Regions from separate parts of the Streptomyces sp. ADI95-16 genome, predicted to be linked through region 1. Evidence: riboswitches for the same ligand, from Rfam matches in the RefSeq annotation. Region 1 holds a riboswitch; the other holds the start of a gene.
What was found. Region 1 has a riboswitch for glycine ahead of gcvT (glycine cleavage system aminomethyltransferase GcvT). Riboswitches for the same ligand answer to the same signal wherever they lie in the genome.
Positions count from the first base shown of each region.

Region 2: another riboswitch for glycine. It lies ahead of gcvP (aminomethyl-transferring glycine dehydrogenase); the one in region 1 lies ahead of gcvT (glycine cleavage system aminomethyltransferase GcvT).

Region 1 covers NZ_CP033581.1:5,656,141-5,659,544, forward strand. Annotated here, with positions in the region: gene glyA (serine hydroxymethyltransferase) at 1-353, opposite strand, end outside; gene gcvH (glycine cleavage system protein GcvH) at 369-749, opposite strand; gene gcvT (glycine cleavage system aminomethyltransferase GcvT) at 853-1,968, opposite strand; glycine riboswitch at 2,153-2,256, opposite strand; gene EES41_RS25445 (AAA family ATPase) at 2,511-3,146, shown strand; gene EES41_RS25450 (enhanced serine sensitivity protein SseB) at 3,338-3,404, shown strand, end outside.
Region 2 covers NZ_CP033581.1:1,808,789-1,812,192, forward strand. Annotated here, with positions in the region: gene gcvP (aminomethyl-transferring glycine dehydrogenase) at 1-2,141, opposite strand, end outside; glycine riboswitch at 2,340-2,438, opposite strand; gene EES41_RS07660 (PRC-barrel domain-containing protein) at 2,593-2,988, shown strand; gene EES41_RS42870 (DNA polymerase IV) at 2,990-3,404, opposite strand, start outside.

The DNA.
Region 1 (3,404 bases):
CCCATGATCGTGTCGCCCGGCTTCAGCAGCGCGAACATCGCCGCCGCGTTGGCCTGCGCGCCCGAGTGGGGCTGCACGTTCGCGGCCTCGGCGCCGAACAGCGCCTTGACGCGGTCGATCGCGATCTGCTCGACGACGTCGACGTGCTCGCAGCCGCCGTAGTAGCGGCGGCCGGGGTAGCCCTCGGCGTACTTGTTGGTCAGGACCGAGCCCTGGGCCTCCATGACGGCGACCGGGGCGAAGTTCTCCGACGCGATCATTTCCAGGGTGGACTGCTGGCGCACGAGCTCGGCGTCGACGGCGGCGGCGACATCGGGGTCGAGCTCGTGGAGAGGGGTGTTCAGTACGGACATCAGGATCCCCTGGGGTCAGTTACCGGCGGTGAGCTTGGCGTACTCGTCGGCGGAGAGCAGATCGGCCGGCTCCTCCGCGACGCGCACCTTGAACAGCCAGCCGCCCTCGAAGGGGGCCGTGTTGACGAGCGCCGGGTCCTCCACGACGTCCTGGTTGGCCTCGACGACCTCGCCGGTGACGGGGGAGTACAGGTCGCTGACCGACTTGGTCGACTCCAGCTCGCCGCAGGTCTCGCCCGCGGTCACCGTGTCGCCGACCTCGGGAAGCTGGGCGTAGACGACGTCACCGAGCGCGGTGGCCGCGAACTCCGTGATGCCGACCGTCGCGACGCCGTCCTCGGCGGTCGACAGCCACTCGTGCTCCTTGCTGTAACGCAGCTGCTGGGGGTTGCTCATGACCTGATTCTCCTGGATGCGGGGGAGTGCGAACGAACAGGGCGTCTCGACTGGCGAGACGGGTCTGCCGGGATTGCTGCCGGGGCCCGGTACGGGACCGCGGCTACTTCTGCCGCTTGTAGAACGGCAGAGCCACAACCTCGTACGGCTCATGCGTACCGCGAATGTCGACGCCGACGCCGGAGGTGCCGGGCGCGGCGTGCGCCGCGTCCACGTACGCCATCGCGATCGGCTTGCCCAGCGTCGGGGACGGGGCACCGGAGGTGACCTCGCCGATGACCTCGCCGCCGGCCACGACCGGGAACCCGGCGCGCGGAACGCGGCGGCCCTCGGCGATCAGACCGACCAGCTTGCGCGGCGGGTTGCCGGCGGCCCGCTCGGCGGCGGCCTCCAGCGCGGCGCGGCCCACGAAGTCGCCCTCCTTCTCGAACTTCACGACCCGGCCCAGACCCGCGTCGAACGGGGTGAGGGAGGTGGTCAGCTCGTGCCCGTACAGCGGCATGCCCGCCTCCAGGCGCAGGGTGTCGCGGCAGGACAGACCGGCCGGGACCAGGCCGACGCCCTCGCCGGCCTTGGTCAGCGCCTGCCACAGCTCCACGGCGTGCTCGGGGGAGACGAACAGCTCGAAGCCGTCCTCGCCGGTGTAGCCGGTACGGGCGATCAGCGCGGGCACGCCCGCGACGGTGCCCGGCAGGCCGGCGTAGTACTTCAGGCCGTCCAGGTCGGCGTCGGTCAGCGAGGCGAGGATGCCGGGGGACTCCGGGCCCTGCACGGCGAGCAGCGCGTACGCGTCGCGGTCGTCGCGGACCACGGTGTCGAAGCCGGCGGCGCGCTCGGTCAGCGCGTCCAGGACGACCTGCGCGTTGGAGGCGTTCGCGACGACCATGAACTCGCTCTCGCCGAGGCGGTAGACGATCAGGTCGTCGACGATCCCGCCGTCCTCCCGGCAGATGTGCGTGTAGCGGGCCCGGCCGACGCCGACGGTGGAGATGTTGCCGACCAGCGCGTAGTCCAGGGCCTTGACGGCCTCCGGGCCGGTCAGGGTGATCTCGCCCATGTGGGAGAGGTCGAACAGGCCGGCCTTGGTGCGCACGGCGTTGTGCTCGTCGCGCTCACTGGCGTACCGCAGCGGCATGTCCCAGCCCGCGAAGTCGGTCATGGTCGCACCGAGCGAGCGGTGCAGCGCGTCGAGGGCGGTCAGGCGGGGGGCAGTGCTCATGGGTGTGGCTCCCGGGTCCCAGGGCATGACATGACGAGGACGATCCTCCCCATCTGTCATCGGAACCTGAGAGGTTCGCCGAGAGTTCCCGGTCGGACCCGGGGAACGTCGACTTGCACCTTGGGTGGAGCACACGCGGATGCCGTCGTGAGGGACGGCGGCGCGGCTCGCTTTTCAGATCTGCCTCATCCACGCGGTACGGGGCCTGAGAGATTCAAGGGAGGTACTTGCTCCTTCGGCGCCCGGACACGGCCTTGCGGCGTGCCGGGACTCTCCCGCGCGGATTCAAGCGGCCGGTATGCAGTTGGTGTCCAGATGGCGCACATCATTGCACGCGGGTGCCGGGTGTGGGCGTACGGGGCCCGAAAGCGTGTGCTGATCGAAATATGTGGCCGATCGACGCCGGGCCCGGCCGGAACCGGGACCCCGGGATTACCGTCTCTTTACACTTGGTGGGCACGGGGCCCTGAGGGCCCGATTCGGGGGAGGCGATCAGTGTGCGGAGATTCGGAGTACTGGCGACGACCGGGACCGTGGAAGGGGTGCCGGCGCAGCGGAGGCCCTTCGCGGCCCCCGCCGCCGCTTCCGCCGTGCCCGTACGTGATCTGCGCGGGCCGGGGACGGGCGGCGGCCGGCCCCCGCGCCGGCTCGGGTTCGCCGCGGGCGACATCGTGGTGGTGTCCGGCCTCCCCGGCGGCGGCAAGAGCACCCTGATCAAGCGGGCCGCGGCCGACGGCGGCATCGACTCCCAGGACGCCCGCGAGCGCTGGGAGGGGCGGATGCCGGGCCCGCTGCCGTACGCCGTGTACCGGCCGCTCGTCCGGGTCGCGCACTACTGGGGGCTGTGGCGGACCCTGCGCTCCGGCGCCTCCGCCGTCGTCCACGACTGCGGCACCCAGAGCTGGGTCCGCGCGCTGCTCGCCGCCGCCGCGCGGCGACGGGGGCGGGCCCTGCACCTGGTCCTGCTCGACACCAGCGCCGAGGAGGCCCTGTCCGGGCAGGCGGCCCGGGGCCGGGGCGTCTCCCCGTACGCCTTCGCCCGCCACCAGGGCGCGGTGGCCCGCCTGCTGCGCGCCGCCGAATCGGGCCGCCCCCCGGCCGGCTGCGCCTCGGCCACCCTCCTCGACCGCGCCTCCGCCGCCGCCATCACCCACATCGACTTCACCGCCCCGTCCTGACCGCCGCCCCGGCGGGGGCAACTCCAGCCCCGCCGGCGTTTGAGGCGCGGGGGCTCGGGGGCCGGCCCCCGCAGCGGCGCCGCACCGCTCCACGTCGCCGCACCACTTCCAGCCCCGGCGGGGGCCGGACGGCGGCGGGCCACTAATCTCGGCGGGACACGGCAGCGAGAGCAACGACAGACGGAGGCGGAATGCACGGCGGTGGCTGGCCGGAGAACGAGCTGGAGCAGGTGCTCGGGGCGGCGCTCGGGCAGCCGG
Region 2 (3,404 bases), 3.8 Mb from region 1:
GGGATGCAGAAGGTCTTGTGCAGGTTCAGGTGCGAGACGTCGCCGCCGAAGTGACCCGGCTTGGCCAGGCCCACCAGGGCGTTGAGGTTGGCGCCGTCCACGTAGACCTGGCCGCCGGCCTCGTGCACCTGCGCGCAGATGTCGGCGACGTGCTCCTCGAACACACCGTGCGTCGAGGGGTAGGTGATCATCAGCACGGCGAGCTCGTCGCGGTGCAGCTCGATCTTGGCGCGCAGGTCGGCCGCGTCCACCTCGCCGTCATCGGCGGTCTTGACGACGACGACCTTCATGCCGGCCATCACGGCGCTGGCGGCGTTGGTGCCGTGCGCGGACGAGGGGATCAGGCAGACGGTGCGCTGCTCGTCGCCGTTCGCGCGGTGGTAGGCGCGCACGGCCAGCAGGCCGGCGAGCTCACCCTGGGAGCCGGCGTTCGGCTGGATCGAGACCTTGTCGTATCCGGTGACCTCGCAGAGACGTTCCTCCAGCTCGGTGATGAGCGTGAGGTAGCCCTCCGCCTGCTCCACCGGGGCGAACGGGTGCAGCTGGCCGAACTCGGGCCAGGTCACCGGCTCCATCTCGGTGGTCGCGTTGAGCTTCATGGTGCAGGAGCCCAGCGGGATCATGCCGCGGTCCAGCGCGTAGTCCTTGTCCGAGAGCTTGCGCAGGTAGCGCAGCATCGCGGTCTCGGAGCGGTGCTGGTGGAACACCGGGTGCGTCAGGTACGCGTCCGAGCGCAGCAGGCCCTCGGGCAGCGACTCCGCGGTGGTCTCGTCGAGCGCCTCGATGTCGGCGGTGACGCCGAAGGCGGCCCAGACGGCCTCGACGTCGGCGCGCAGCGTGGTCTCGTCACAGGCGAGGGAGACCAGGTCGGCGTCGACCTGGTACAGGTTGACCCCGCCCTCGCGGGCGGCGGCGACGACCTCGGCAGCACGGCCCGGAACCCGGGCGGTGATCGTGTCGAAGTACGAGCCGTGGACGATCTCGACCCCGCCGGCCGTCAGACCGGCGGCGATCAGCGTCGCGTAGCGGTGGGTGCGGCGGGCGATCGTCCGCAGGCCGTCGGGGCCGTGGTAGACGGCGTACATGCCGGCCATGACGGCGAGCAGCACCTGCGCGGTACAGATGTTGCTGGTGGCCTTCTCGCGGCGGATGTGCTGCTCGCGGGTCTGGAGCGCCAGGCGGTACGCCTTGTTGCCGTCCGCGTCCACGGAGACGCCGACGAGGCGGCCGGGCAGCGAGCGGGCGTGCTTGTCCTGGACGGCCATGTAGCCGGCGTGCGGTCCGCCGAAGCCCATCGGGACGCCGAAGCGCTGCGTGGTGCCGACGGCGATGTCCGCGCCGAGCTCGCCCGGGGAGGTCAGCAGGGTCAGCGCGAGCAGGTCGGCGGAGACGGCGACGATCGCGCCGAGCCCGTGCGCCTGGTCGATGACCGGCTTGATGTCCCGTACGGCACCGGAGGCGCCCGGGTACTGGACGAGGACGCCGTAGACGCCGCGCTCGGCGATCTCGGCCGGGATGCCGTCGGACAGGTCGGCGACGACGACCTCGATGCCGATCGGCTCGGCGCGGGTCTCGATGACGGCGATGGTCTGCGGCAGCGCGTCGGCGTCGATGAGGAAGACGTTGCCCTTGGCCTTGCCCACCCGGCGGGCCAGGGTCATGGCCTCGGCGGCGGCGGTGCCCTCGTCGAGCAGCGAGGCGCCGGAGGTCGGCAGGCCCGTCAGCTCGGCCACGACGGTCTGGAAGTTCAGCAGCGCTTCGAGGCGGCCCTGCGAGATCTCGGGCTGGTACGGCGTGTACGCCGTGTACCAGGCCGGGTTCTCCATGACGTTGCGCAGGATCACCGGCGGCGTGAAGGTCCCGTAGTAGCCGAGGCCGATCATCGACGACAGCACCTGGTTGCGGTCCGCGAGCTGACGGAGCTCGGCGAGCACCTCGGCCTCGGTCCGCGCGTCGGGCAGGTTCAGCGCCTCGGCGGTCTTGATCACATCCGGTACCGCGGCGGCGGTCAGCTCGTCCAGGGAGCCGTAGCCCACCTGGGCGAGCATCTTCGCCTGCGCCTCGGCATCCGGGCCGATGTGGCGCTGCTCGAAGGGGATGCCTCGCTCCAGCTGAGAGAGCGGAATGCGGTTGGCGGTCATGTACGGAGGCCTCCTGGTCGTACGACCTGCGAGGGGCACCACGGCGCGGGCACCCGGACGGCCTCCCCCTCTGTCATCTGCACCTGAGAGCTTCGCCGGTCCTGTCGGGGGTCGCCCTTGAGGTCCGACTTTCACCGTCGGTGAGGAGCGGCACCGGCATTGCGCTCCCGGTACCCGCCCCTGCTTTCCAGAGTGGCCTCACCACGTGCGGTACGTATGCCTGAGAGATTCCGGGGAGGATTTGCTCCTTCGGCGCCTCCGTCGAACTCACTCGGAGGACTCTCCCGCACAGGGTCGACAGCCGCCACCCAGCCTACCAGCGAGGGTCTGGGGGCTCCCTCAAGTGGCTCTCTTCTCCGATATGCACTTTTGTAGTCGGTACGGAGGAGTTGCGACGAGTGCGACGAGTGCGACGAGTGCGCCGAGTGCGACCAGAAGGAGGGACGGGACCGTGCAGACCGACATCGATCCGCGCAACCTGATCGGCCGCAAGGCGTTCGACCGGAACGGCACCAAGATCGGCACCGTCGACGAGGTGTACCTCGACGACGCCACGGGCGTCCCCGAGTGGGCCGCCGTCCGGACGGGCCTGTTCAGCCGGGACGCGTTCGTACCCCTGGAGCCGAGCGAGATGGTCGGGGACACCCTGCGGGTGCCCTTCGAGCGCTCCCTCATCAGGGACGCCCCCGACTTCGGGGTCGGCCGCCACCTCTCTCCCGAGCAGGAGCTGCAGCTCTACCACCACTACGGCCTGGACGTGGCCCTCCCGAGCGACTTCCGCCGGTCACTGCCGCCGGCCCCCGGCTCCGACCGCGACTTCGGCCACCTGGCGGGCGAGGACGGCTGACTCACTCGGCTCCCGCCGCAGGCCCGTCCCCCACCAGCGGCAGCGGATCGGAAGGCGCCAGCTCCGGATCGTCCACCCGGAACGTACGCACCCGGCCCGGCCCGGACCCGGGCCGCTCGAACCGCACGGTCACCCGCCCCACCCCACTCCCCTGCACCCACCCCGCCCCATAAACGGCATGCCACACATCACTCCCCGCCCCCCACCGTCTCCCCACCCCGACGCCCTCAGCACCCCCGGCGGCCCCAGCAGCCACGGCACCTCCAGACACCCCGGTGCCCCCAGCGCCCCCAGGCACCCCGCCCCCAGCGGCCCCGGCGCCCCCTGCACCCCCAGCGACTCCGGTGCCGCCGGGCACCCCGGCGGCCCCGCCGGCTCTCGGCGCACCGGAAGCGTCGGCCGCGTCGACAGTCCCA